Regions from separate parts of the Hahella aquimaris genome, predicted to be linked through region 3. Evidence: predicted binding sites of a transcription regulator. Region 3 holds the regulator's gene; each other region holds the start of a gene.
The links. The regulator FNR, encoded in region 3, switches genes on or off when oxygen is low (the NO sensors DNR and NnrR bind a similar motif). The targets are predictions, from matches to a motif close to TTGATNTANATCAA.
Positions count from the first base shown of each region.

Region 1: the regulator FNR is predicted to act here: its motif matches at 7,853-7,866, upstream of petA (ubiquinol-cytochrome c reductase iron-sulfur subunit).
Region 2: the regulator FNR is predicted to act here: its motif matches at 7,121-7,134, upstream of O5O45_RS09475 (OmpW/AlkL family protein).

Region 1 is NZ_CP132203.1:6,887,772-6,897,723, forward strand. It holds gene O5O45_RS30635 (PEP-CTERM sorting domain-containing protein) at 1-247, opposite strand, end outside; gene O5O45_RS30640 (2-isopropylmalate synthase) at 803-2,347, shown strand; gene O5O45_RS30645 (hypothetical protein) at 2,368-3,144, shown strand; gene rimI (ribosomal protein S18-alanine N-acetyltransferase) at 3,137-3,607, shown strand; gene O5O45_RS30655 (energy-coupling factor ABC transporter permease) at 3,611-4,270, shown strand; gene prfC (peptide chain release factor 3) at 4,337-5,914, shown strand; gene O5O45_RS30665 (TatD family hydrolase) at 5,926-6,702, shown strand; gene rplM (50S ribosomal protein L13) at 6,939-7,367, shown strand; gene rpsI (30S ribosomal protein S9) at 7,379-7,771, shown strand; gene petA (ubiquinol-cytochrome c reductase iron-sulfur subunit) at 8,019-8,600, shown strand; gene O5O45_RS30685 (cytochrome b) at 8,600-9,832, shown strand; gene O5O45_RS30690 (cytochrome c1) at 9,832-9,952, shown strand, end outside.
Region 2 is NZ_CP132203.1:2,041,317-2,051,268, forward strand. It holds gene O5O45_RS09435 (hypothetical protein) at 224-631, opposite strand; gene O5O45_RS09440 (transcriptional regulator KorA) at 844-1,173, shown strand; gene O5O45_RS09445 (DMT family protein) at 1,336-1,713, shown strand; gene O5O45_RS09450 (zinc-binding metallopeptidase family protein) at 1,806-2,897, shown strand; gene O5O45_RS09455 (Lcl C-terminal domain-containing protein) at 2,982-3,506, shown strand; gene O5O45_RS09460 (VOC family protein) at 3,569-3,955, shown strand; gene O5O45_RS09465 (DSD1 family PLP-dependent enzyme) at 4,028-5,176, shown strand; gene O5O45_RS09470 (OmpA family protein) at 5,432-6,883, shown strand; gene O5O45_RS09475 (OmpW/AlkL family protein) at 7,269-7,946, shown strand; gene O5O45_RS09480 (substrate-binding periplasmic protein) at 8,252-9,010, shown strand; gene O5O45_RS09485 (amino acid ABC transporter substrate-binding protein) at 9,075-9,824, shown strand; gene O5O45_RS09490 (PAS domain S-box protein) at 9,769-9,952, opposite strand, start outside.
Region 3 is NZ_CP132203.1:4,014,686-4,024,637, reverse strand. It holds gene rnr (ribonuclease R) at 1-617, shown strand, start outside; gene rlmB (23S rRNA (guanosine(2251)-2'-O)-methyltransferase RlmB) at 695-1,438, shown strand; gene rpsF (30S ribosomal protein S6) at 1,565-1,984, shown strand; gene rpsR (30S ribosomal protein S18) at 2,001-2,231, shown strand; gene rplI (50S ribosomal protein L9) at 2,355-2,801, shown strand; gene dnaB (replicative DNA helicase) at 2,942-4,369, shown strand; gene alr (alanine racemase) at 4,369-5,493, shown strand; gene O5O45_RS17770 (SDR family oxidoreductase) at 5,648-6,565, shown strand; gene fnr (fumarate/nitrate reduction transcriptional regulator Fnr) at 6,562-7,341, opposite strand; gene O5O45_RS17760 (hypothetical protein) at 7,486-8,502, opposite strand; gene O5O45_RS17755 (lysophospholipid acyltransferase family protein) at 8,763-9,536, shown strand; gene O5O45_RS17750 (substrate-binding periplasmic protein) at 9,544-9,952, opposite strand, start outside.

The sequences.
Region 1 (9,952 bases), 2.9 Mb from region 3:
TTAATATTGAGCTTGCCGCTGCTTTTACGGCTGCAATTTCTCCACCCATGCTTCCGGTTTCGTCCATGAGAAAGAATACGTCCACTTTTGAAGTGGTGGCTTCTGCATCAATGGTAACCGTCTTGGTGATTGTCACGCTCTCACCCACACCTAGTGTGGCAGAGTACGAGGAAGGGGAAATAGAGTCTGCCATTGCTGAGAGCGGCAATAGCGCCGTTAGCGCGAAAGAGCACGCCAATCGTTTCATAGTTATCTCCTGATGTCGATTGTAGTTAGTGAGCTTGTTAATAAATGAAGTGTTTGGAATTGACTCAGGGTCCCAATAAGCACAAATTTGGCCATATTTATTAAAATGCTAAATAGGATAATGACTTAGTGTTTGGTTGTTTGATTTCTCATTCTCAAATAGTTGTAAACCCATTGGACATGAAGAATGGAAGTGTTCTCGGTGAATCGGTGAAGGGTTATTCTTAAAGGCTTATCCCTATGTGGCGGGGCGTCGAGGTTGGACTAGGTCATAATATTCGGATTTGATTCTATAAAGAAGGCATTTCAAGATACTCTGCATTTATAGCTGTTTTTTATTCCTATTTATTATAAGTGTGGAGCAATAGGAAACATTGAGAAAGTGTAAAGTCTTTGAACGGTAGAGCGTTTGTTATCCGCAATGTCTGCAAGTGAAGTTAGGGCGCGCGGCTCTTTTTACGCATCTTGTGACATACTGGTAGTCGTGTTTATGTCTGAGCGTATAATACTTTTCTGATAGTGGCGGACGCCTTTTAAATGAAGTGGGAGAGTCGCGATGAGCAGCGGACATTTGGTGATATTCGATACAACCTTACGTGATGGAGAGCAAAGCCCTGGCGCCTCCATGACAAAGAATGAGAAGCTGCGTATCGCCAAGGCGCTGGAAAAAATGAAGGTGGATGTCATAGAGGCGGGTTTCGCCATCGCCAGTCCCGGAGACTTTGAGGCGGTTAAGGCGATTGCTGAGTCTGTCAGTGAATCCACCGTATGTAGTTTGGCGAGAGCGTTAGATAAGGATATAGATCGTGCTGCTGAGGCTTTGAAGCCGGCCAAATTAGCTCGTATTCATACGTTCATAGCCACTTCCCCAATCCATATGAAGTACAAATTGCAGATGCAGCCTGATCAAGTCGTGGAGCAGGCTATCAGGGCGGTTGAACGCGCCAGGATGTACACGGACGATGTTGAGTTTTCTTGCGAAGACGCGGGACGCTCAGAGATAGACTTTCTCTGTAGAATTATAGAAGCGGCGATAGCCGCTGGCGCGAGAACAATTAATATCCCTGATACGGTAGGTTATGCGATTCCGCAGCAGTTTGGCGAAACGATTCAAACTCTATTGGAAAGAGTTCCCAATGCAGATAAAGCAATATTCTCCGTACACTGTCACAATGATTTGGGGCTAGCCGTGGCGAACTCCCTCGCGGCGGTGATGAGCGGCGCTCGTCAGGTGGAATGCACTATTAACGGGCTGGGTGAGAGGGCGGGAAATGCGGCGTTAGAAGAGATCGTTATGGCGGTGAGAACCCGGAAAGATCTATTTGCCGTTGAAACTCGCTTGGATACGCAGTTCATAGTGCCAACTTCCCGTCTGGTCTCGACAATTACAGGGTTCCCTGTGCAGCCAAATAAGGCGATAGTCGGCGCTAATGCGTTCGCGCATGAGTCTGGCATCCATCAGGATGGCGTGCTTAAGCATAGGGAAACATATGAAATCATGCAGGCGCAGGACGTAGGTTGGCGCACCAACAGTCTGGTGTTGGGCAAGCACTCTGGTCGTAATGCTTTTCGCACCAGGCTGCATGAACTTGGCTATGAATTTGATTCAGAAACTGCGCTTAACGAAGCCTTTGCTCGCTTCAAAGACTTGGCTGATAAGAAGCATGAAATTTTCGATGAAGACTTGCAGGCTTTGGTTAGTGCTGTAGAGCTATCAGAAGATGATGAAATTTATAAATTGGTCTGTATGTCTGTTCGCAGTGAAACCGGCGTTACGCCTATTTCGAAAGTCACCTTGATAATAAACGGAGATGAACGAACAGCTTCTGCGGAAGGGGGCGGGCCTGTTGATGCGACTTATCGGGCGATAGAGGAAATAGCCTCTTCTGGCGCGAGCTTGCAGCTATATTCGGTTAACAACATAACCAGCGGAACTGACTCGCAGGGAGAGGTGACTGTCCGTCTGGAGCGTGGAGGCAGGATCGTAAATGGCGTTGGCGCGGACACCGATATTGTGATCGCTTCAGCGAAGGCATATATCAACGCCCTGAACCTGATTTCTTCAGATAAAAGGAAGCAGCATCCGCAGAGTGAAGTGTGATTTTTCCTGCGAATACAATTATGAACTTTTTGTACGAGAACGACAGACAGACATATTTAAGTGAAATGGGAATTGCGGTGTGGTATGCACGCCGTCAATTGCCGAATGCTGCTCCTTCCACACTATTTGAGTTCGAGGAGACATCTGAGGAACTAGATAATCGAGATATAGAGCGACGCGCGAGCAAAGCCAGTCCGCTCAAAGCGCCATCATTAAAAAGCGCTCAGCAAGCAGCGGCTCTTCGCCAAACGATGTCTGCTATCGCTCAGCCGGAGCAGGTTAAACAGAAGAAAACCCAGGAACAGGATAAGAAAGACGCTTCCCCAATACCTGTATTGGTAAAATCATCTCCTCCAACTATCAATAAGCTGCGTGCGATGAGCATAAAAGGGGATGACATTGGGATGCTGGCGCTGTCTAAGGGAGAAGCAGATATAACTCCTGAATCGTCCGGTGGCCAGCTTCTGGCCAATATTGCGTTGGCGGTTGGCTTGGGAGAGCAATGGAAAGATGCGTATAGCCTTTTCTCCTGGCCGCCATTTGAACGCAAAGGGTTGCCGATGCAAGACGACGCGATGCTGACTAAACTTCTGGCGCGCTGGGCTGCCCCCAATAGTCTGAAGTACTGCATTCTATTCTGTGACGCAGAAATTGCGGTGGCTTTAGGCGGTTTGGACCCTTTGTGGAAGGACGACAGGCTTCTGCAATTGCCGTCTTTAAATGAAATGCTTCATAACCCATCCATCAAAAAATTCGTGTGGCGCAAGCTTCGTCAGTATCTCTACTCCAATGACTGATCAAAAATCCGATCTTGCTTTCAGGTTAATGACCGAAGCGGACTTACCCTTAGTTTTAAATAATGAGCGTGGGGCTTATTCTCATCCTTGGACTGAAGGTGTTTTTAAAGAGTGTTTGACGGGAGCTTCTGAATGTTGGGTCGCTATATATAAAGACGAAGTGGTCGGACATGCGGTAACCTCAATGGTTATAGACGAAGCACACTTGCTTAATTTATGCGTAGCGCGAGCGCTGCAAGGAAATGGTATGGGGGCATCTTTTATGGCGTTTTTGCTGGAGCGTTTTCGTGCGCAAAATATGGTGGAGCTATTTTTAGAGGTGCGCGCCAGCAATGTCGCAGCCGTGCAGCTGTACAGAAAGTTGGGCTTTAATGAGATTGGTTACCGAAAAGCCTATTACCCCGCTTCCGATGGTCGTGAAGACGCCATTGTTATGTCGATGAAATTGCGTTGCGAAGAGTAAGTTGTGGAATATCTGCGCTCCGACTTGTTGCCTTTGGCTGTTGAGCTGGGGTTGTGGGGAGTGATAATTGGGTATATCGCTCTGTTGTGGGTTAGGCGCTGCCATGCACTTTTGCGGCAAGACAATACGTTGCAGCATATTTTCTGGGGATGTGCATTGGCCCTGGGGTTGTTTTGGCGCCTCAGAATTGATGTCGATTTTGGCGTTTCTCTTCATTTTCTCCTTCTAAGCGCGCTAACCCTGGTTCTGGATTGGGAGTTGACGCTGCTTGCCGGCTTTATCGGATTATCGTTACTGGCGCTCTTGGGCTCTACTCCCTGGCTGCTTATCCCTTTGAATTTTCTAGGGGTAGTATTCATCCCCGTAATGGTGACCAAATGGGCTGTAGATATGGAAAGGAAGTCTGGTGGGCGGCTGTTCTTTGCTTATCCTTTGGTCAACGGTTTTCTGGGCGGTGGACTGTCGATAGTCGGCAGCGTATTGTTTGGAATGTCGATTTGCTGGCTCGGAGGCGGCGAATGGAGTCAGGATCACTCTTTAATGCTCGCTTATCTCCCTTTGATAGCCTTGCCTGAAGGCGTGATTAATGGAATGTTGGCGACAGGTATGATGGTGTATTTCCCAAGTGTGCTTAGAACCTTTGATTCCAGTCGCTATCAATAGCTTTTGACACTCTGTTTGCGGCGCTATAATGTTCGCCCTCAATTCGCCAGATGTTCAAGGTTTGTCATGGGACTTCGTGAAGAAATCAAACGCCGTCGTACATTCGCCATTATCTCTCACCCTGATGCGGGTAAAACCACCATTACTGAGAAAGTGCTCTTACATGGCGGTGCGTTGCAGAAAGCCGGTACAGTAAAAGGTAAAAAGTCCGGCCAATTTGCGAAATCCGACTGGATGGAAATGGAAAAAGAGCGAGGTATCTCCGTAACCACTTCCGTTATGCAGTTCCCTTATGACGACTCTCTGGTAAACCTGCTTGATACCCCGGGTCACGAAGACTTCTCTGAAGACACCTATCGTACTTTGACTGCGGTTGACTCATGTTTGATGGTCATAGACAGCGCAAAAGGTGTCGAGGAGCGCACTATCAAGTTAATGGAAGTCACACGGCTGCGCGATACGCCAATCATTACTTTCATGAATAAACTTGACCGCGATATTCGAGATCCAATGGAGTTGTTGGATGAGGTCGAGGATGTGCTGAAAATTAAGTGCGCGCCTATTTCCTGGCCCATTGGAATGGGTAAGGGGTTCAAGGGCGTATACCATCTTCTGCGGGACGAAGTCATTTTATACCAGACTGGTAAGGGGCATACTCTCCAGGATGGGCGCACGATTAAAGGCTTGGATAACCCTGAATTAGATCAGGTACTTGGCTCGGACGCAGAGAATTTGCGCGGCGAAATCGAATTGTTGCAAGGCGCTTCTCATGAATTCGATCATCAGGCTTTTTTGGCTGGTGAGTTGACCCCAGTATTTTTTGGCACAGCGCTAGGTAACTTTGGCGTTGATCATATGTTGGATGGTTTGGTTGCATGGGCTCCATCTCCTCAGCCCAGAGAGACTGACAAGCGCATTGTTGAGGCGGAAGACGAGAAGTTTTCCGGCTTTGTGTTCAAGATACAGGCCAATATGGATCCGCTTCATCGTGACCGAATCGCCTTCTTGAGGGTCTGTTCAGGACGTTACGAACAGGGCATGAAAATAAAGCATGTGCGATTAGGTAAAGATGTTCGTATTGCTGACGCGCTGACTTTCATGGCGGGAGACCGAGCTCGGGCGGAAGAGGCGTTCGCAGGCGACATCATCGGCTTGCATAACCACGGCACTATTCAGATTGGCGATACCTTCAGCGAAGGGGAAGAGTTGAAATTTAGCGGCATCCCTAACTTTGCACCGGAGCTATTCCGCCGTATTCGCCTGAAGGATCCTTTAAAGTCCAAGCAGCTACAAAAAGGTCTGATTCAGTTGTCTGAAGAGGGCGCTGTGCAGGTGTTCAGGCCACTCAATAACAACGACTTGATTGTTGGGGCAGTGGGGATGTTGCAGTTTGATGTGGTGGTGCATCGCCTCAAGTCTGAATACAAGGTGGAAGCGGTGTACGAGCCGGTAAATGTTTCCACGGCTCGCTGGGTTGATGCAAAAGATCCGAAAAAGCTGGAAGAATTCAGGCGGAAGGTATCCGAAAACTTATCACTCGACGGTGGTGACAACTTAACCTATCTTGCGCCGACGAATGTTAACTTGCAGCTCGCCATCGAGCGTTACCCGGATGTTCAGTTCCGGAAGACGCGGGAGCACTAAGAGGATTGGCGATGGCGACTTTTATAGATAGCCATTGCCACTTTGATTTTCCCGATTTCGATGACGACAGGGAAGAGGTGTTACTCAGTGCCAGGGAATTGGGGGTAAAGCGTATCGTTGCGCCCTCGGTAGGTATTCAAAATTGGGCTCGTATATCTCAGTTGGCTAAGAGCTTTGACGAGCTTGATTTCGCGCTGGGTATCCATCCTCTCTATCTGCGCGAGCACTCAGAATTCCATCTGAATGAGTTGGGTGACAGGTTGCGCGAACAGCGTACGGATGTCTCCGCCGTGGGCGAATGTGGGCTGGATGCAACGGCGGACATTGATTTTGACTCGCAGATGCTTTTTTTGTGTGAGCAGCTAAGGATGGCGAAAGCGCTAGATCTTCCTGTGATTCTTCACTCAAGAAAGACTCATAGTCAGCTTGTGAAGCTGGTCAAAGAATCTGGCGTTAAGTGTGGTGTTGTGCACGCCTTCTCAGGAAGCTATGAAGAGGGGATGCAGTTTGTAAGGCTGGGGCTCAAATTAGGTGTTGGCGGCGTCATCACCTATGACCGAGCGCAAAAAACCAGGAAAGCGATTTCCAGACTTCCCTTGGAGTCCCTGTTGTTAGAAACCGACGCTCCGGATATGCCGTTGTGTGGTCGACAGGGGCGGCGTAATTCACCAGAATTGATTCCCCTGGTATTTAGTGTGTTGTGCGCTTTGAGAGAAGAGGCCCCAGAACGGATATCCGACACGATTCTTCAAAACACTATCGATACATTCGATTTTCCCAAGCCTTGAGTCGAAGCCTTAACTTTGTGGGCTGTGTAATTAATTGGATTTAGAGTAGCAATTGAGCAGGAAGTGCAATATAATCCTGCGCCCGGATTTGCAATATAGTTAGGAACTTTGGCGAAGCCCCGAAGCCCGAGTTTCGAAAAGTCAGAACGTCGTTGTAACTTTCCCCGAAGGAGAGGCGCAGCGTGCGTTTTATTTGGATTAATCAGCCGAGAATTTAAGAGTAAGGCGGGATTTAAATGAAAACGATCAGCGCTAAGCCAGAAACCGTAAAGCGTGACTGGTATGTTATAGACGCGACCGACAAGACGCTTGGACGTCTTTCTACTGAAATCGCCCGTCGCTTGAGGGGCAAGCACAAAGCGGAATATACCCCTCATGTTGACACTGGGGATTACATTGTTGTGGTAAACGCAGAGAAAGTGCGTGTTACTGGTAACAAAGCTCAAGACAAAATGTACTATCGTCACACAGGCTATCCTGGCGGCTTGAAAGAAATGTCTTTCGATAAGCTGATCCAACATGCTCCTGAGCGTGTTATCGAAACAGCTGTTAAAGGCATGATGCCGCGCAATCCTTTAGGTCGTGCGATGCTGAAAAAGCTCAAGGTATACGCTTCGGCTGAACACCCGCATACCGCTCAGCAACCGATTGAACTGAAAATTTAAGGAAGGTGGATATGTCTGTTACTCAATACTACGGTACAGGTCGTCGTAAAACTTCGACTGCTCGCGTCTTCCTGAGACCCGGTAGCGGAAAAATTACTGTGAACCAGACTGATCTGGATTCATACTTTGGTCGTGAAACCGCGCGTATGGTCGTACGTCAGCCTCTGGAGTTGTTGGACTCTATTGGCAATTTTGATGTATTTGTTACTGTTAAAGGCGGTGGTCCTTCTGGCCAAGCTGGCGCAATTCGTCACGGCATCACTCGTGCGCTGATTCAATATGATGAAGCGAATCGTTCTCCGCTGCGTAAGGCCGGTTACGTTACTCGCGATGCTCGTGAAGTTGAACGTAAGAAAGTGGGTCTGCGTAAAGCGCGTAAGCGTCCGCAATTCTCCAAGCGTTAATCGATACGCTAAAATAAAAAGCCCGGTAATCCGGGCTTTTTTGTTTCCGCTGAACATAAGCGAAAATCGTCCGACGGATATTTAACTTGGATCAATATTGTTGAGACAAGGCCTCGCCGCACGTGCGTCGTCCTTGTATCGATAAGGCATTTTAATTAGTATGTCAGCCGGATTTTACGCCTGAAGAAATAAGAGCATAATGGCCTGATTTTGGCCTCAAATTGCTGCCTGATGGGAGAAACCTAGTATGACGAAAGACGACGTGAATAAGAGCCGCCGTCGTTTTCTGGTGGGAGCAACCTCGGTCGTTGGAGGTATCGGCGCCATCGGCGCAGCCGTGCCTTTTGTCGCTTCCTGGAACCCTAGCGCTAAAGCAAAAGCCGCTGGCGCGCCTGTTAAGGTCAATATCAGTAAGCTTGAACCTGGTCAACAGATGACTGTTGAATGGCGGGGCAAGCCTGTTTGGGTTGTGCGGAGAACGCCGGAAATGCTGAAAGGCTTGGATTCGATTACGGAAGAACTGCAGGACCCGCAATCCGAAAAGCTACAGCAACCCGCATACGCTCAAAACCCTCATCGCTCCATCAAAGATGAATACGTCATACTGGTTGGAATTTGTACGCATCTGGGTTGCTCGCCAAAGTTCTTGCCAGAGGTCATTCCCGATGAAACCGTTGGCGGTTTTTACTGTCCTTGTCATGGTAGCAAGTTCGACTTGGCGGGAAGGGTCTTCAAAGATGTTCCTGCTCCAAAGAATCTTGAAGTGCCTCCCCACATGTATGTTGATGACGTGAACCTCATCGTAGGTGAAGACAAGGAGAACGCATAATGCAGAAGCTTATCCAGTGGATCGACGATCGCCTGCCAATCGTCGATGCCTTCGAAAAGCACATGAGCAAGTACTATGCGCCAAAAAACTTTAACGTATGGTATTTCTTTGGTTCTTTGTCTTTGGTTGTTCTAATTAACCAGTTGCTTACGGGCATTTGGTTGACAATGAGCTATAACCCCTCCGCTGAAGGCGCGTTTGCTTCAGTAGAGTACATTATGCGCGATGTTGAGTTCGGGTGGCTGATTCGATTGATGCATTCGACTGGCGCATCCGCTTTCTTTGTCGTCGTTTACCTGCATATGTTCCGAGGGCTCTTGTACGGTTCTTATAAAAAGCCCCGTGAGCTAGTTTGGATCTTTGGCATGACCATCTATCTGTGCTTGATGGCGGAAGCATTCTTGGGCTATTTGTTGCCTTGGGGGCAAATGTCATACTGGGGCGCGCAAGTTATTGTTTCTCTATTTGGGGCCATACCTTATGTGGGGGAAGACTTGGCTCAATGGATTCGGGGCGACTATCTAATATCGGGTATTACCCTTAACCGATTCTTTGCTTTGCATGTCATCGCTTTACCAATCGTACTGCTTGGTTTGGTGGTATTGCATATTTTGGCGCTACATGAAGTGGGGTCTAATAACCCGGATGGCGTTGAAATTAAAAAGAATAAGGATGAAAACGGCATTCCTAAAGATGGAATTCCCTTTCACCCCTACTATACGGTGCATGACATCGTAGCTTTGATTGTATTCTTGTTCGTATTCTGCGTAGTCGTATTCTATTTTCCTGAAATGAATGGCTACTTCCTTGAAAAGCCTAACTTCGAGCCGGCAAACCCGCTGAAAACCCCTGAGCATATTGCGCCGGTATGGTACTTCACACCTTTCTACGCGATGCTTCGTGCAATCACATACCCACTATTTGGTGTGGACGCGAAGTTCTGGGGCGTCGTCGTTATGGGGGCTGCAATAGCAATTCTGTTTGTGTTGCCTTGGTTGGATCGCAGCCCTGTGAAGTCTATTCGTTATAAGGGAGCGATGAGTAAAATTGCACTTTTAGTGCTTGTCGTCAGCTTCGTAATTTTGGGCGTTTGTGGAGTCTTGCCGGCTAATGAGCAGCCGAGTTGGCTTGCTCCTCTATGTACAGGCTTATATTTCGCTTACTTCCTATTGATGCCTTGGTATACCAGAGCAGAAAAGACTAAACCTGTACCAGAGAGGGTGACTCACTAATGAAAAGCATACTCAAAGTTCTGCTTCTCTCGTGCGTGACGTCTCTTGCACATGCGGCCGGCGGCGGAGACGTTCATTTGGATCATGTGGATGTTGATATTCGCGATAAGCCTTCTTTGC
Region 2 (9,952 bases), 2.0 Mb from region 3:
TTGTTATACCTGACTGCGCTTTTATGACTTCTGTAAATAAATCCTAGCGCCCCTTCTTTGGTTCTTCCACTTGGAACGTGTAAAAAAAATGAGGCGAATTAGATACTAGGCGCAACTTATTGTTGTATGAAATTAGTTCAGATTGGCATTGGCGGAGGGGCAATCAGGCGCAGGCGGCGGGCTGAAACGACCTGCAGCGATGGGAGGGGGGGTGTCTTCGGAGTTAGCGTGACTTCTTTAACTTCGCGTAGTCTTTTTTCAGCTTCATTTCAATCAATTCGCTAATGGTCACGCCCTCGGCTTTGGCGAGGGCGCTGACGATTTGGTGGGCCATGACGTTCAAGTCCACGCCTCGGGTGGGGATGGCGGTTCCTCTTTGCTTTTCCCGGCGCAGGCGGGCGGCGCGGATGGCGTTTTTCATGGCGTTCCATTCTTTTGACGTCATCCACTTTTCGCACCAGGCGTTCAGGGAGCTGTGGCTGCCGGCGCGGGTCAACGCCCTGGCGGCGCGTTTGCGGCGTTCGGGGGCGGCGTCGGCTCCGCCGGGGAAGGCGGCGTCGCGGAATTTATTGTCGATCCAGCGTTTGGCGTATTCATAATCCAGCGCTTGAATGTCGTACTTCTTTCGCATCGTGGCAACCTGCATGAATTTTGCTCATTTTCTAATATGTTACCTGGTAACGCAATTGATTTATCTTAATACTTTAAACTACAACAATAATCCCCATTTATATCTCTGATATGCTTAGGGTATATTGCCGTTTCGATAGCAGCGGCGACGCCGAGACATTAATCAAGCTTAAGGACGCATCTCTTTAAACGATCCAGGTGGTAATCGCTCCCATGACAGAAGAACAATTCCGGATCGCCATCTCCGGCATGGAACTGGCCGAATCCAATCGTATTATCGCGCATGACTTATTGGTCAAACGCGTTCGCAGGAAGCTGATCGTGCGACGCACAGGGCTGTCCAACACCCGCATTGGCCAGATTGAAAAGAATGTGCTGGCCAATTACGCCAAGCGCCTGGAAGCGCTGGGGCTGGTGCGCGTAGAAGTATTGGTGAGTCCCGAAAACGTCGCGCAGGTGAGGGCGATGGAGGAGCTGGATCGGTTTCCGGCCTACTCGGATCAGGGCGCCGAGGATGAGGCGCTGGAAGCGGCGACCAGTTAACGCATCGCGGCGCTCAATTTTCTTGTCGACACGCAACTATTGACACACAGCCGGGTTGTGATGAAATGTGTTACGCCTGACGCCGCTTTCTGTGGCGCGGGCTAAGCCGTTTCGGCTTGTCTTTCTCGTTATCATCCATCTTCTTTATATCGCTGGTTGTCTATGTGGCCGACTATTTCTCCTGTCGTCGCGAGCGTGTTTCTGCTGCTCGCCAGTAATATCTTTATGACCTTCGCCTGGTATGCGCATCTGAAAGAGCTGAACAACAAGCCCTGGATTATCGCCGCGCTGGTGAGCTGGGGTATCGCCTTGTTCGAGTACCTGCTTCAGGTGCCCGCCAACCGTATTGGTTACGGCGAACTCAGTTTGGGGCAACTTAAGATATTGCAGGAAGTTATTACGCTAAGTGTGTTCATTCCATTCGCTTTTTTCTATATGAAGGAGCCGCTTAGACTGGATTTTTTGTGGGCGGGATTGTGTATTCTGGGCGCTGTATTTTTTATCTTCAGGCCCACCATTATGCAGGCGCTGCAAAGCTAAAAAGTTATACTGGATCAGCGCGCCGGCGTTCAGGGCGCGCTTGGAATCTTCGCTGACTCATCAATTGAAGGTCGCAGGGAGCCACGCCTTTTATGAAATTATTCACCTGTCCGACATGCGGTAATCTCGTCTATTTTGAAAACGTCGCCTGCATCCGTTGCGGCGCCACCCTGGGGTTTGTATCCGATGAGATGGTCATGGCGGCGTTTACCCCTGATGGAGAAGGGGGTTGGCGGCGCGAAGGGGGGACGTATGGGCGCTACAAGCAGTGCTCCAATTACGCCGTTCACGCCGCTTGCAACTGGATGCTGAACGCGGATGAGCCCGTGGACCTGTGCGCCGCCTGTCAGCTCAACCGGACCATACCGGACCTGAGCATTGCGGAAAATCTCCCGTTGTGGCGTACGTTGGAGACGGAGAAGCGTCGTCTGGCGTTCACCTTGCTGCGCCTGGGCCTTCCATTGACGCCCCGCAGTCAGGATGACGCCGGGCTGGCGTTTGATTTTCTGGCGGACCCCGATCCCAGTTTCAACGAGCGCGGCAGGGTGATGACCGGCCATGCCCTGGGTGTCATCACCCTGAATATTGCTGAAGCGGACCCGGCGGTGCGGGTGAGCATGCGGGAGCAGATGGGCGAACCGTATCGTACGATCCTGGGCCACTTTCGCCATGAGTCAGGACACTATTATTGGGACCGACTGATACGGAATAGCGACCGGTTACCGGCTTTTCGCCGCCAGTTCGGTGATGAAACCCAGAATTACAGCGAGGCGCTGGAGCGTCATTATCAGTCCGCGCCGCCGTCAAACTGGACGCAACGCTTCGTCAGCGCCTACGCCAGCAGTCACCCTTGGGAAGATTGGGCGGAAACCTGGGCGCATTACCTGCATATGATCGACACCCTGGAGACGGCGTATCAGTTCGGTCTGATGATTCAACCCCGCGCTGGCGATGGCGCTAATCTGGACGTGCGCCATGACTTCGACCCCTACAATCAGCCTGCGTTCTCCGTGCTGGTGGACCACTGGCTGCCCCTTACTTTCGCGCTCAACAGCCTGAACCGCAGTATGGGCCACGCCCATGCGTATCCCTTTGTGCTGGGACCGCAGGTGTTGCAGAAACTGGAGTTTGTGCACCTGACCGTGCGAGAGGCCAGCTTGACGAATCCGCAAGGGATAAGCTGACAGTTTGTTAACGGCGTCCCGCCAGTATGAGTGATAGACTGCTCGAAAGTATAATCTATTACTTTAAAAATATGGTTTAACTATATGTTATTGAATATAAATAGACTGCTTTTTCTGCTCGCACTTGGTCTGCCGTCAGCCGTCGTCGCAGCGCTGGAAGAGTGCTCCTCTGAGGTTACGCCTACCTCCCAATTCGTTCTGAAGGGCGAAGAAGCCTATGATACGAAAACCGGGCTGATCTGGAGCCGCTGCAGTATGGGGCTGATCTGGCGGGAAGGCGCGGGCTGCGTGGGGAAGGTGAAAATCTCCACTTTGGCGGGAGCGCGCCATTTTGCGGAACAGCAGGGGCAGGGCTGGCGCATTCCGACAATCGAAGAGCTATACAGCCTGGTGCGGCGAGGCTGTTCGGAACCGGCGATCAACGCCGAAGTTTTTCCGGATGTGCGGGACTTGGGAGAGGGCAGCCCATACTGGAGCCAGACTCAGGTCGAAGAGGTTCCTATCCTGTATTACTTCGTCGACTTTATGACCGGAGATATTGACGGGCACACGGAGCGGTTTCCGTTGGCGTTGCGACTGGTGCGAGACAAAGAGACGCTAGGAAATTAGTCTTTATATAGCATAAACAATAACTTAATCTTGTTTCTTCATGCATGGATAAGGAGCGTAAGATGAAAGCGCAAACGCTTATCGCCGTTCGCGATGTGGCCGCCAGCAGTCGTTGGTATCAGACATTGCTCGACTGCCGGAGCGGGCATGGCGGCCCGGAATATGAACAGCTGGTGCAGGGCGAGGAAATGTTTATGCAGCTGCACGCCTGGCATGCCCACGATCATCCTAACCTGGGCGACCCGGACGCCGCGCCACATGGTTACGGCGTGCTGTTATGGTTTCAGGTGGATAAGTTCGATGCGGCGGTGGCGCGGGCCAAAACGCTGCAGGCGGACATCCTGGAAGGGCCGAAACTGAACCCCCGCGCCCAGCATCGGGAAATCTGGCTACGCGATCCGGATGGCTACGTGGTGGTGCTGGCCAGCGCCTATGGCGATGTTGAATAGGGCGACGTTGAATGAGCGCAGACCAATAATCTGCGCGCTGGTATGAATGGGTAACCGTAACGGGAGAACTTTGTGAACACAACGCCTACAGAGGGATTGAATACGATCGACACGCCGTTTCTGGCGGTGGACAAGTCCCGCTTCAACGCCAACATTGCGCGCATGCGCGCCTATCTGCAGCCGTTTAACGTAAGACTGCGCCCTCACTTGAAGACAATTAAGTCTGTTCCCGCTGCGGCGCTGGTGATGGCGAGCAAGCAGGACCCAGCGACGGTGTCCACCCTGAAAGAGGCGGAAGCCTTTGCGGAGGCGGGGTATACGGATTTACTCTACGCCGTCGGCATTTCCCCGCAAAAGGCGCCCCGGGTGCTGGCGCTACAGCGTAAAGGCGTCAATATTTCCATTCTGTTGGACAGTCGCCAGCAGGCCGAAATGGTCGTCGCTTTTTGTCGGGAAAAGGAGGTCAATATTCCTGTTTATATCGAGGTGGACTGCGACGGGCATCGCGCCGGTTTGCCTGCGGATGATCCCGAACTGGTCACTATTGGACGCCTGATGCATGAAGCAGGAGTGGAGGTGCGCGGCGTAATGAGTCATTCCGGCGGAACCTACGGTTGCGATACGCCGGAACAGTTGGCCGCCGCCGCGGAACAGGAACGCAAGGCGGCGGTGGCCGCAGCGCAGGCGTTGCGCGATGCGGGCGTGGCCTGTCCTGAGGTGAGCGTCGGCTCGACGCCGGCGGCGTTGTCTTTCACTAATCTGGAAGGCGTGACGGAAGTACGGGCCGGAGTGTATACCTTCTTTGACCTGGTGATGGCGGGCGTCGGCGTATGCAAGCTGGATGACATCGCGTTGTCGGTGGTGACCACCGTCACTGGACACAATCAGGCCAAAGGCTGGATCTTTGTGGATGCGGGCTGGTCGGCCTTGTCCCGGGACCGCGGCACGGCGGGGCAGAAGGTGGACCAACTGTATGGCGTGGTGTGCGATGAACAGGGGCGGGTCATTGACGACCTGTTGGTGAGCGCCGTCAATCAGGAACACGGCATCCTGAGCATGCGTGAGGGCAGCGGCAAGGCGCTTCCGGATCTGCCCATTGGCGCGCGCCTGCGCATCCTTCCCAATCACGCCTGCGCCACGGCGGGACAGTTCCTGCAATATCACGTGCTGGACGACGCCAACCATCTGCTGGAAATCTGGCCCCGTATTCAGGGCTGGTGATTCTTCTTTCTTCGGCGCCGCTCACAAGCCACTCACAGGCGCTTCTCTAGGTACAACTCACTAAGTCGATCAGGACCGCAATTAATGGCGGTTCCTGACTTTCTTGACTACTCTGTGCTGTGACCCTCCAAGGATGTTCAGGAGAATCGAACAAAAATAAATCTATGTTGTATCTACTTACCGTATAACTGGTTTCAAGCCGTAAAAATCAGTCAACACGATGTAAGTATCCAACCATCGTAAGGAGACTTCAGAATGAAAGGAGTAGACGCCTATCTCGCCGCAGTAATCACCGCCGTTACGCTCACTGGCTGCGCTTCGCAGACCGCGCTCACTGAGCAGGCCGCCTACCAGCAATATCCCGCCCTGGAAGAACTGAGGGATCAGGTTGAGCAGGGGAAATCACAGAATCTCAACGTATTGTCGCCGCAGCGCTACAGCCAGGCCAGAAAGTCCTATCAGGACGCTCTGCAATGGGCTCAGGCCGATAACGCCAAAGCCACCGGCATCGCCAGACAGGGACTGGCCTCCATCAGCGAAGCCCGCACCAATGCGGATGTCGCCGCCTATAATCTTGAAGATGTGCTGAACGCCCGTCAGAAAGCCCTGTCGGCCAATGCCGACAAAATGATCCCCGCAGAGTTTATGAAAGCGGAGGATAACCTCATCAAACTTACCGGTATGATTGAAAAAGGCAATATTGAAGACGCCAAAGCCGGTCGTGCGGAAGTCGCGCGCCTGTATTCCCAGGCGGAATTAAACGCGCTCAAGGGCAATATCGTGGATCTGGCCCGGGACGCGCTGGAATCAGCCAGAAGTCGCGACATTGATGATCTGGCGCCGAAAACCATGGAAATGGCGCAGGAAGAGTATCAGTTGGCGCTGAAAATCCTGGATGCGGACAGAACCGATACTGAGCGGGCGCAGAGTCATGCGCAGAAAGCTTTGTGGAACGTCATGCGCGCTGAGTATATCGCCGACACCGTTAAATACTTCGATGAATCCGACTTCAACGAGGAAGACAAGGTGCTGTGGTATCAACAGCAACTGGCGACAGCCGCGAAACCCATCAATCAACAGTTGCCCTTTGATCAGCCCAACAAAGAAGTGATTCGTCAGTTGAGTTCGAATATCCAGGGCGTGATGACGGATCGCGATTCCGCGCTGCTGGCGCTGGAAAACGCCAAAACCCGCGAAATGCGGGCGGCGTCAGAGAAGGATGAGCTGATGGCGCAGCAGGAGCGGGAAGAGAGACGCAAGCAGGCGATCACCGCCAAGTTCGCCGTAGTGCAATCTCTGTTCACGGACAAAGAAGCGGATGTATACAGACAGAAAGACAACGTACTGATTCGCGCTCACGGGTTTAATTTCCCCTCTGGAAAAAGCGAGATTCAGGGAGAAAACTTTGCCCTGGTGAATAAAATCATCGAAGCGGTGAAAGAGTTCCCCAATGCGCAGGTTGTAGTGTCCGGCCATACCGATAATCGCGGCTCTACCGAGCTGAACCAGGGGCTGTCGCAAAAACGGGCGGAGGAAGTGGCCAGAATGTTGAAAGAAATCGGTCGCATACCTTCCGACAAAATTACTGCGATGGGCTACGGCGAGCAGCGCCCGGTGTCCAACAATGACACCACGGAAGGCCGCGCTGACAACCGTCGGGTGGAAGTACTGATCGTCAATGAAGGCGGCGTAGAACAGGTCTATTGATCTTGCCGCCAACGATGCGCGTCCTGTCAGGGCGCGCGTCGCCGAGACTCTGCATGAATGCGCCTGCGCGGCGGCGGGCCGCGGAAAGCGGGGCCTGACATGTGCAGGCCCTGTCGTTGTAGACAAACAGAAGGAAGCTATTTGTCTGCCTGATTAATAAACAGCGAATAGCACGCTTCGACGCCGTCGCAAGATAACGGGATATGTGCCGGGCGATGGGCGGAAAGAACGCGTCCGTTGATCTGGGTCAAGGCTGACCCGGGCTGCGCCTTAACACCCCTAATCACTTGATCCAAATCATAATTATTCGCCGGTAAAGGCATAGACTCCCGCCCCGTCATCAATTCTTAATTTTGCAGTTGAATGTGAAGAGTAGGGGTATGTTATGCATAAGCTAAGTAAATCTATGTTGGCTCTGGGACTGCTGGCCTGCGCGGGCTCCGCGATGGCGCACCAGCCGGGAGATATGGTGCTGCGCGTCGGCGCCGCGATGGTGGACCCCCAGGATGACAGCTCAACCCTGCGTTTAAATGGCGCTTCCTTGGACGGCTCCAGCGTATCAGTGGACAGCAATACCCAGTTGGGTTTGACCTTCACCTATATGTTGCGTGAGCATATCGGTCTGGAAGTACTGGCGGCGACGCCGTTTTCCCATGAAGTCAGCGCTCATGGCTCAGTCGCAGGCGACAATCTGAAAACGGCGGAGGTTAAACACCTTCCACCCACCGTCAGCGTACAGTACTACCCGATGGAAGCCGGCGACGCCTTCCAGCCCTACGTGGGCGTTGGCGTGAACTACACCCTGTTCTTTGATGAAGAGCTGACATCGGATTTCAAAGGCGCCATGGGCGACGGCAAGATCAAACTGGACAACTCCTTTGGCGCGGCGTTCCAGTTGGGCTTCGACTATCAATTGACCGATAACCTGGTGGTTAACGCGGCGGTCTGGAAGATCGGCATCGACACTACCGCCACGATCGACCTGGATTCCGGCGCGCAGATCAAAACCGACGTGGACATCGACCCGTTGGTGTACATGGTCGGCGTTGGTTACAAATTTTAATTCCATCAACTTGTAAACGGCTTCGTGGATAGATCTGCGGAGCCAACCGCCAATGAATTTTGCGGCCTGCGCTCAGGGATGAGAGCGGGCCAGTTTCACCTCGCTTCATCCCCGCATGCGGCCCGTCTTTGCCCATGCGGTTTTTTTGTTTATGCGCTGCTGCTTGCCGCTTAACTGAGGCGGGTAGATGCAGGTGGAAACCTGTAGAACCAGATAGCCGCCATGCCAGTTTGCCGCCCTGATCTATACTTATTGTTCAAATTTCACCATTCGTTGACTGGGTTTAACTGACATGGGGGACTGGCATGCAACGTTCTTTGATTTTCGCTGGTTTTGGGCTGTTTTGTGTGGTGTTCAGCGCGCTGACTCAAGCCGCCACCACGGTTCAGGTGTGGACCTACTATGATTCGCCGCCTTTTGCAGTGGATCCCAAAGGGGATGATCTCACCTCCACCTTGTGCCGGGTGCTGACAGAGAAAAGCGGCGGTGAATGGGTTTTCAAACCCCAGTATCTGCCCCGCAAACGCATTAATCACTATCTGGAGAGCGGCGCCGAGCAGGGGCTGGTGCTATGGGCGAATCCCTTGTGGTTTCAGGATAAGGAAGAGACCAAGTACGCCTGGACTCATCGTGTCATCTGGGGCGCTAATGAGATCGTCTCCTTGCGGCAAAGTCCGGTGGAGTATACCGGTCCGGAATCTTTGGAGGGCAAACGCTTCGGCGGCGTGGCGGGACATCATTATGTCGGTATCGACGATCTCGTGCAGGCTGGACGCATTAAGCGGGAAGACACTACCTCATTTTCCAAGAACCTCGACAAACTGCTGAGCAACCGTCTCGACGCCATGCTGATACCTCGTGGGGAACTGTTTCATATGGTTTCGCAAGGTAATCTTGGCGACAGATTGTTTATTTCCTCAAAACCCCATCAGCAATACGAACGTAAAATTCTGGCGACGCAAAAGCTGGCGGCGGTCCGGGACTTTATTAACGCTCAGCTTCCTGCGTTGAATGAGGATGCGCAATGGCGCGCGTTATTGGAAAAATACGGCTTGCAGCCGTAACCCTGATTAACACAGTGACCACCTGACCTCATCAAGGACTGATATTTGGGGGGATGAATCGCCAATGCCGAGACGTTTCGGGCTGACATTGATGATCTGGCTGTTGCTTGGCGCTTACAGCCGTGCGGAAACAGTTGTGCCGGTGTGGACCTACTACACCTCTCCGCCCTATGGTCTGCATAGCGATGGCTACGATCTGACCAGCATATTGTGTGTTGAGCTCACCAGGAACAGCCAGGGAAAATGGCGTTTTGAGCCGCAAAGTTTGCCCAGAAAGCGCATCGACAACTATCTGGAGCGGGGCGATCAGGCGGTGGTGGCCTGGGTGAGTCCATCCTGGTTCGGCGACCCTGACGAAGTCGGCTACGATTGGACCCGAGGCGTGGTGTGGGGGCGCAATGAAATCGTTTCTCTCAAACTGCAGCCGGTGGAATACGACGGGCCGGAATCGCTGATAGGCAAGAGTTTCGGCGGCGTCTTGGGGCATCGCTATGTCGGTATCGACGAACTGGTGGCGGAGGGGCGCATCAGGCGCGAAGACGCCTCTTCCTTCTCCAGCAACTTCGGCAAATTACTGTTGCGTCGCATTGAAGTGACCATGATTCCCCGGGAAGAGTTGTTCTATTTAATGGCGAATGAACAGGTGGGGGCGCAACTTTACGTGTCTAAAAAGCCGCACCAGAGCTATCAGCGCAAGATGTTGGTGACCAAAAATCTAAAGGGGGTGAGGGACTTCATGGAGGCGCAATGGGAGAAACTCAACGATCACCCTGATTGGCGTCATCTGCTGCAGCGCTATGGGCTCGACCAGTGAGGCGGGAATGAGAGCGACCATCGACCTCCGAATCGGAATCGTCCGCCTGATCCTGAAAATTCAACAGATTGCGCACAGTCATGCGTAGCCTGGCGTTGTCCGCCACGGCTTTGATTAGCGTGGCCTGG
Region 3 (9,952 bases):
AGAATGTGCAGCGTGTAGAGGGTGCGCCAGCCTTACCTAAAAGCGCTCGTTATCATTACGACATGCAGGCGCTATTGGTGCTTGGTGAGCAGTGCTCAATGACTGAGCGTCGTGCGGATGAAGCCACCCGCGATGTTATGAGTTGGCTCAAGTGCGAGTATCTGACTCAGCATGTAGGCGAGAAGTTTGATGGCATTGTGGCCGCTGTCACTGCGTTCGGGCTCTTTGTCGAGCTGAAGGATCTGTATGTCGAAGGGCTTGTTCATGTTTCCTCGCTGAAGAGCGATTACTATCAATTCGACGCGGTGAAGCATCGTCTTGTCGGAGAGCGCACGGGCGTTACGCATCGCCTGGGCGATGAGGTGAGGGTGCAAGTGGTTCGAGTCGGGCTTGAAGATCGCAAGATCGACTTGGAAATGATTGGCGAGCCCAAGCGCTCAGCGCCGGGTAAAAAGAACAAGCGCAAGGAAATTCTGGCGCAATGGAATGAAGAGTGGAAAAAGGAAAAGAAAGCAGGCGGCGGACAGCCTGCAAAAGGCGCCAAGGGAGGCAAGCGTTCCGAGGCGAGTGGTCCTTTGCGCAAGCCGCAAAAAAAAGGACGTCGCAAACGCTCATAGCAGTATAAAAAGCTGGCGTAAAGCAAACACTAAACCGGTAGAATGCCGGTTTTTTAACGTACTGAACGAGTTTAACTGTGTCTGAATCAAACATTGTGTTTGGGATGCATGCGGTAAGAGCACTGCTGCAGAAGCATCCGGGTAAAATTGACCGTTTGCTGTTATCGGAGCAGCGCCATGATCACCGTCTGCAGGAAATCGCGCAGCTGGCGCAGGAGCGTCGGGTTCCTTTTACGCAGGTGGGTAAGTCGGCGCTGGATAGGGCGGCCGATGGCGCGCATCAGGGGGTTGTAGCCTATCTGAAAGCGGACCGAATGAGCAATGAGACCGATTTGGAGGAGTTGCTTGAGAAGTTGGAAGAGCCTGCGTTGTTGCTTGTTCTGGATGGCGTCACGGATCCTCATAACCTTGGAGCCTGTTTGCGTTCAGCCAACGCGGCGGGCGTGCATGCCGTGATTGTGCCTAAGGACAAATCCGCTCCGTTGAATGCGGCGGCCAGAAAAGTGGCTTGTGGCGCTGCGGAGGTAACGCCGCTGATACGCGTCACTAATCTGGCGCGTACGCTAAAGCACATTCAAACCTATGGCGTATGGTTAGTTGGCGCAGCCGGAGAGGCGGAGCAGAGTTTGTATCAAGCGGATCTCAAAGGCTCCGTCGCCATTGTGATGGGAGCGGAAGACAAAGGGATGCGTCGTCTCACCCGTGAAAACTGCGATAGTCTTGTCAATATTCCCATGCTTGGCGAAGTCAGTAGTCTGAATGTGTCCGTCGCCACGGGCGTGTGTCTTTTCGAGGCGGTGCGGCAGCGCCAGTTTGGTTAGTTTCTGTTCTCTTTCGGGCTTGCAAGTCTTGCTGAACAGGCATAGAATGCTGCCCTCTTAAAACCACCATCAACTCCTTGCTTTACGAAAACGCAACGTAAGGCTGTTAAACCGAAGGGAGCTACAATGCGTCACTACGAAATCGTGATCATGGTTCATCCTGATCAAAGCGAGCAGGTGCCTGCAATGGTTGAGCGTTACACCTCCAGCGTAAATGCTGGCGGCGGTAAAGTTCACCGTCTGGAAGACTGGGGTCGCCGTCACATGGCTTATCCCATCAACAAAATTCACAAAGCGCACTATGTGTTGATGAATATTGAGTGTTCTCAAGAAGTCATCGACGAACTGATGCACAACTTCCGTTTTAACGACGCCATCCTCCGTGACCTGGTTATTCGTCGTAAGGATGCTGTGACCGAAGTGTCGCCCATCAAAGCAGCTGAGTCCCGCGAACAGCGCGCTCCTCGTGGCGAAGATCGTCCCGCCCGCGTCGTTGTTGACGACTCTGACGACGATACTGACGACGAAGACAGCAACGAAGAATAAGGTATAGGAGGCTATCATGGCTCGTTTCTTTCGCAGAAGAAAGTTCTGCCGTTTTACTGCCGAAGGCGTAAAAGAGATTGATTACAAAGATGTAGAAGTACTGAAAGGCTACATCACTGAAACTGGCAAAATCGTGCCAAGCCGCATCACCGGCACCAAGGCGCGTTACCAGCGTCAGCTCGCCACTGCTATCAAGCGTGCGCGTTACCTGGCTCTGCTGCCTTACACTGATCGCCACGACGACTAAGCGCCTGAAAAATTTCCCGCCATTTCATCGTTAGTGAAATGGCGTAGAAAAATCAGGTTCTTAAAGGTTTGCCAATCGGAAGCTATGAAGCTTCCGATTGTTACAAGATTTGAGGTAAACAAGATGGAAGTTATTCTTCTCGAAAAAGTAGCCAACCTCGGAAACCTTGGCGATAAAGTTAAGGTTCGCGCTGGTTATGGCCGTAACTTTCTAGTGCCTTACGGCAAAGCTGTTCCTGCAACTAAAGCAAATGTTGAGCAGTTCGAAGCTCGTCGCGCAGAGCTTGAAAAAGCAGCTGCCGAGAAGCTGTCTGAAGCTCAAGCTCGTGCAGAAGCTATCAACGGTAAAGAAGTGACCATCGTTGCTAAATCCGGCGACGAAGGTAAGCTGTTCGGCTCTGTTGGCACCAAAGACATCGCTGATGCAGTATCTGCTTTGGGCGTTGAAGTTGAGAAAAGCGAAGTTCGCTTGCCTGAAGGCGCTCTGCGTAACACTGGTGAGTATGAAGTAGACGTGCAGATGCACACCGACGTTACCGCTACCGTTAAGGTAATCGTAGTCGGCGAGTAATCTCCGGTCATACAAGAAAAGGCAGTCCGCTCTATGCGCACTGCCTTTTTTTATGCTCTCAAGACTTCACCATGGTCGTGTTGTCCATGCCTGCAAATTAGCGATAATAAGCGCTACTCTTAAAAGCTCTGCAAGTCATTATGAATGAGTCAGTAATACGTAAAGATTCGACCAAGTCTTCGGAAGGGCAAGGCCCAAACGCCGCCCTGGTTGGTTCCTCTGTGGTAAAAGCGCCGCCCCATTCGATTGAGGCGGAACAGTCCGTTCTCGGTGGTCTGATGCTGGACAACGCCAGTTGGGACAAGATTTCCGACATCATTACAGCGAAAGACTTTTATCGTTTGGATCACCGCCTGATATTTGGCTCAATTTCCCGGTTGGCGAATCTTGGTAGCCCCTTGGACGCCATCACTGTCTCGGAAGAGCTGGATAATCGCAATGAGTTGAGTTCTGCGGGTGGACTGGCTTATCTGAGTGAGCTGGCCAAAAATACCCCCAGTGCAGCCAATATTCGCGCTTATGCGGAAATCATTCGCGAACGTTCTGTATTGCGCCAGTTGATCACCGTCGCTAATGAAATCGCCGACGAAGCCTATCAGACAGAAGGGCGCACCAGCACAGAGGTATTGGACGACGCAGAGCGGCGGGTCTTTCAGATAGCAGAGTCGCGGCCCAATCAGGGTGGGCCGGAATCGGTCAATCCGATTCTAACGAAGACACTGAAGAAAATTGATGAACTGTTCCACTCGGATGGGGCTATCACCGGCGTTACTACAGGATTTCGTGACTTGGATGATCGCACCTCGGGGATGCAGGCTTCAGACCTGATTATCGTTGCAGGTCGTCCATCCATGGGTAAGACCACATTCGCCATGAACTTGGTGGAGAACGCGCTGATACTGGGTGGCAAGCCTGTTTTGGTGTTCAGTATGGAGATGCCTTCCGACTCTATCGTTATGCGTATGTTGTCTTCTTTGGGGCGTATTGATCAGACTAAAGTGCGGAGCGGGAAGCTGGATGAAGATGACTGGCCGCGTCTGACGTCAGCCGTTAACATGCTGAAAGATAAGCCCTTATATATTGACGACACGGCGGCGTTGAGTCCTACGGAGATGCGCTCCAGGGCGAGAAGAGTGGCTCGGGATCACAATGGCGAAATAGGCTTGATCATGGTGGATTACCTTCAGTTGATGAGGGTGCCGGGGATGACGGAGGGGCGTACGGCCGAGATTTCTGAAATTTCGCGGGGCTTAAAAGCGTTGGCGAAGGAGTTGAACTGTCCTGTGGTCGCGCTGTCCCAGCTTAACCGTAGCTTGGAGCAGCGCCCCAATAAGCGACCGGTTAACTCCGACTTGCGAGAATCGGGAGCGATTGAGCAGGACGCTGACTTGATCATGTTTATCTACCGGGATGAGGTCTATCACGAGGATAGTCCAGACAAAGGTATTGCAGAAATTATTATCGGTAAGCAGCGTAACGGCCCCATCGGGACAGTGCGCTTAGCATTTATGGGTAAATTCACCAGGTTTGAAGATTTGGCTCACGATTATGGCGGGGATTACGAGTAATGCGTCCATCCCGCGCTCTTATTGACCTGGACGCTCTGCGTCACAATATTCGCTTGTTGAATTCCATCGCTAAAAACGCTCGCTGCGCAGCGGTAATTAAAGCTGATGCATACGGTCATGGCGCAGTGGAAATTGCCCGCGCCCTGAAAGGGGAAGCTCCCAAGTTGGCGGTGGCCTGCTACGATGAGGCCGTGAGTCTGCGTGAAGCGGGCGTTACGACGCCGCTCTTGGTGTTGGAAGGCTTCTACAGTTCGGAAGAGTTGGCCGATTCCACGCGTTGGCGTGATATCGAGTGGGTCGTGCATGACCTGGAGCAACTGGACATGTTGTCTGATGTGGCGCCCCTGCGTAAGGTGGGCCCTAACTCCGCCAGGATGCAAACCTGGATCAAGTTAAATACGGGTATGAACCGGTTGGGATTGTCGTTAGATAAGCTAGCTGGCGTCGTTGAGATGCTGCAGCAGTTCCCCGGGTTGTCTATTATTGGGCTAATGACTCACTTTGCATGTGCTGATGAGCTGGATAGTCTGCTGCAGCAGAAACAGTGGCAGGCGTTTCAGGCTGGTATGCAGGCGACGGGATCAGGCAGGTGGAGCTACTCCTCCGCTAATTCGGCAGCCTTGCTGCAATACCCCGAAACTCATTTGGATTGGGTGCGCCCGGGAATTGCGATGTACGGCGCGTCGCCCATGGCTGATAAGACGGGGGCGGATTTTGGGTTGAAGCCAGTTATGACCTTTGAGTCGCGCTTGATTGCTACTCGGGAGCTGCAAGCTGGGGATTCTATTGGCTATGGCGCCGCCTGGACTGCGAGCGGCCCAACCAGAATGGGGGTAGTTGCGGTAGGGTATGGCGACGGTTATCCAAGGCAGATGCAGAATGGGGCGCCTGTTGCAGTGTGTGGTAAGCGGACAAAAATAATCGGTCGGGTATCAATGGATATGCTGACGGTGGATATTTCTCATATTCCAGAGGCGCGCATTGGGTCGGAAGTGGAATTGTGGGGCGGGGCTGTTTCTGCTGATGAGGTTGCAGGATATGCGTCAACAATCTCCTATACTTTATTTACGGGCATGACCTCGCGGGTTCCCAGGGTATACCTTAATCGTTTGGAAGGAATTTAAAGCGCAGCGTTAAGCGAAATGATGCGGATAGAGCCCGGTGTATCGGGTTTGCGAAAATCCCATCAAGCAGCCAATATTGTTAACATAATATCTTCGTGCGGCCCGCATTCTGGGGGTTGCCAAAGGCTAAGAGAAGCATTTAAGGGGTACATGAGTGATTGTTTGTGTGACGGGAATTGATTCGCCATTAGGCAGGGCTATAGCTCAGCGTTTGCAGCAGAGCGGCATGGCGGTGGAGGGCGTTCCCTATGAGCAGTTTCTGATGACCAACGATGCGATTGTGAGGGGAATGAAGGCGATGCCGTCAGCGGATTTCGTCGTTCATGCCGCGGAGATGAGCGATCTGTTCAAGGCGGAGCAGCATCCGGACCTGGCGTACCAAGTTAACGTATCCGCTTGCGAGGCGGTGGCAGAGGTAGCGGGTTTATGGAAGGCGCCGATTATTCACATCTCCAGTCATCTTGTTTTTGATGGTGTCAAAAAGAATCCCTATATTTCCGCCAATAAAGGGCGTCCTCTTTCTGTGTATGGGCGGACAAAGTTGCAGAGTGAGCAATGGTTTCAGGAAAACTATAGCAAGCATCTGATCTTGAGGGTTGGTTGGTTACTGGAGGCGGGCGCTCAAGGCTGGCTGCAGACCATGCTTTCAGCACTGTCTTCAGGTAAGCGCCTGAACGCCAGCACCGATATGCAACTGACTCCCGTTGCGGTGGATGATGTAGCGAGGGTCGTAGACGCTGTTATCAAGCAGTTGAGCTGTAATATCTCTGTGTGGGGCGTTTACCATTATGCCGGCGCTGAAGCTGTCACCCATTATGAATTGTTGAAGGCGATTGTGCTGCAGGCGTTTGGTCAGGAAGAAATGTTGCAGGCTCTGATTGAGAAAAAAGGCGCTGACGTGTTGCCTGGGGTGGCGCTTCCCGCAAATGGGGCGTTGGGGTGTATCAAGTTGCGCAACACTTTCGGCGTCAAGCAGCTTCCCTGGCGCCGCTATCTGCCTGCGTTGATTGAGCAGTGTCAGCAGCGCGGCGGCGTGAAGCCAGCTAAAAACTGCTTGGAAGAGACCCGTTAACGAGCGTTAAGGGCTGATTCCTTCTGGTGTTCCAGACACTTGGTATCGTGGCGAAGAATTTTCTGCAGCTCTTCCAATTGCAATATCTGAACTTCCCTTCCCTGGACCTTAATAATGCCATTGTTCTGGAAGCGGGTAATAACCCGGCTTACAGTTTCGACGGCCAAGCCTAAATAGTTGCCTATATCACTGCGAGGCATAGGGAGTCTGAAGTTTGTGCCGGACAGGCGACGACGACTAAAGCGAGTCGACAGGGATAGTAAAAGCGAGGCAATGCGCTCTTCAGCAGAGTTTTTGCTCAATAACATGGTGAGCTGCCTGCTTTCCTGGATCTCTTTGCTCATCAATGAGAAAAAATGGTGCTGTAGGCTGGGGATGTCTGAAGCAAGGTCTTCAAACTTTTCCAGAGGAATTTCACATACGCTGGTGCGCTCAAGGGCGACGGCGGAGCAGGAATATTTTTCCATGCTGACGCTGTCCAAGCCGATAATCTCGCCAGGCAGGTAGAAGCCAGTTACCTGCTCCTCGCCTTCCTCTGACACGGTGAATGTTTTGATTGCGCCGCTGCGAACTGCGAAACAGGAGCGGAATGGCGTATGTTGCTCAAAGATATATTCGCCGCGATTCAGCATCTTCCCTTGGCGAATGATTTCTTCCAGGCGATCAATGTCTTCAGCCCCGACTGCGATAGGAATGCAAAGCTTGCTCAAGTTACATTCATGGCAGCCCCTGTGTAAGGTAAAAGGAGAGGAGGTTGCTATATGCTTGCTTTCCATCGGTCGCCTCGTGGCTGAATGAGTGAAACTGCTTAAAGAGGCTTCTAGGATAGCCAATAGCTGTTTAAAAGCAAATCCCCACAGCAGGAAATTTACAGGGAAAACCTACACTCGCCAATGTTTTTACATAGCTTTCACCTTTTGTTACAGCTGTGTCTGAGTGTAACGAATTGCTCTTGCCGGGAGCTCGCTTTTGTCGAGGATTTTGTAGTAGTCATCCAGCTGTGTGGCGTTGCGCAACTGGTAATGGGGCGTGTAAGAGAATGCGCCCAATCCGACACCATGTAGACAGCTGACTCCTTGGCTTATTAAGCCCGTCCAGGGTAGAGCGAAAAAGTCCTGTGTGATCGGAATAAACGATGCGGACTTAATGCGTCGCTTGAAATCTTTTAACGCTGCTTCCAGACCTGGCGTGCTGGCGAATTCTGGCTTATGGCTGGAAAGAAGAATGCCTTGCGGTCTTTCCGTCAGAATTTCCTCAAGATGCTGGGACAGTGTGGGGTAGGTGGCTGGAGATACTTTCAGGCGCAGGTAAACGGCTCTGAAGTCGAATGCCCTGATGGTTTGCAGCCAATCCTTAAGCTCCTCAATAGGGCAGGACTGTGCATACTCACCGGGGTCATTGATGCAGATGATGTTAAAACCCAATCCCTTGATCAGTGCTAGCGCTTCCTCTGAGTCTGGGCGGGCGTCCAGCTCAATGACATGGCGGGCATCGGCGCCGAAGTTCAGCTTGAACTCCCGGCCTAAATAGTACATCACCTGCGTTTGCGCTGCGGGAGTAAGCTGGCGCACCAGATCGCCGAACCAATGCAGGTACTTAACCTGACAACCGATAGGAAGGCTCTGCTTGAGTAGCCTCACTTCCTTGACGACATAGTCGATGTACTTCTGCAGATTTGCGTTCATGGATGGGAGTCGGCGGGTGTAATTTTCCGCGCTAACGAGTGTATTAAAACAAGGCGCCTGAATGCTCAATGCGAATCCGCCTTCGTAATATCGAGCCAGGGAGCTGTTGCGATAGTCTGCGTTATAGATTCCCTCGTCCAAGACGCTCCAGTTCTCATTGGAGAATTCCTTGGGGGGGGAGTTGAGCAAATAGACCCAGCTATCGTTACCCCCATTTTGTTTTGTTTGTTCGACAACCTTTCCAACTGGCATATTGGGTCTCCAACCAGGTAAGAAAACACCTGCGCGCGTTTGATTATCATGGTCGGCGATTTTAGCGCGCGCGCCTGCTGTCACACTTGTTGGCAAGTGGATCCCCCCTCTCTCCATGTTCAGTGTATCCAGCTCCCGATAGGGCGTCTTGATATTGGTCAAGGGGTGAGCGGGTGGCCGCTTAAGAGGGTGTACTTTAGTCGCAAAAGCCCTCAAACATTGGGTTTCTGGGGCGTTGAGGGATAACATTCATTGCAGCTTTGGGCGGGGAGTTGATATCCTTTGCGGGCATTGAAAAAAGGCGGGCAAAAGTGCAGGCATTTCAGCTATTTCGGTCTTTCGTTTTTTACATTGGGTATGCTTGGGGCGTCATCATCACTTCTTTGTTTGGGATGTTGGTCGGTCCTTACGTCAATTTTGAAAAGCGCTATTACATCGTGTCTCGGTTTAATGTGTTCGCTCTTTGGTGGGCGCGGGTTGTTTGTGGCATACGTTATGAGATTGAGGGGCTGGAGAATATTCCGAAAACGAGTTGTGTGGTTGTCAGCAATCACCAAAGCGCCTGGGAAACATATTTGTTGGGGGTAATATTCCGTCCTCAATGCACTGTGCTTAAGCAAGAGTTAATGAAAATTCCATTTTTTGGTTGGGCTCTGAAAAGATTGAAGCCTATCGCTATTGACCGAAGTAAACCGTCGGCGGCGCTTAAACAGTTGCTGAAGCAAGGTAAAGAGCGTTTGACGTCAGGTTATTGGGTTGTGATCTATCCTGAGGGAACGCGGGTTCGTCCCGGGCAGGTTGGTAAGTACAACAAGGGCGGCGCTTTGCTGGCGGTCAGCGCAGGCGTTCCTTTGCTGCCGGTTGCGCATAATGCTGGCGACTGTTGGCCGGCAGGCAGTATCAGCAAGCGCCCTGGATTGATTAAGGTGAAAGTAGGCGCTCCCATTGAGACCAGTGGTCGAGCTACCGACGAAGTTCACAAGGAGATGGAGGAGTGGATAAGGCGGACTTCAGCCGCCTTAAGTCAGGTGTAAAGGCTCTCTATTTGTAGTTTGAGTAAACTTTGTCCAAATAGCCTTCAGTACGCATCTTATCGAGCACTTTGTTGAGGTGCTCTATGTGCTCGTCAGGCGTGTCCTTGTTCATCGCCAGATATAGACTGGTATCTCGTATAGTAAATATAGGCTTGATATCGGAAACTCCGGCCAGCTTGGCGTAGTAGTAGCCTGATGCGGTGCTGGAGATCCAGAGATCCACTTGTCGTTGTTGCAGTCTCTTGGGGTTGAGGCTGTCATCTTCCAGCTCTGAAGCGTTGAAGCCGTTGTTCTTCAAAAATTGCGCTCTGGAGTCATCCTTATAGCAACCAATGAGATAAGGCTTGGCGTCCTCTACAGAGTTAATTTTGATAGTTGTGTCATTTCTTGCAAAGAAGACCCAGTCGTTCTTGGCG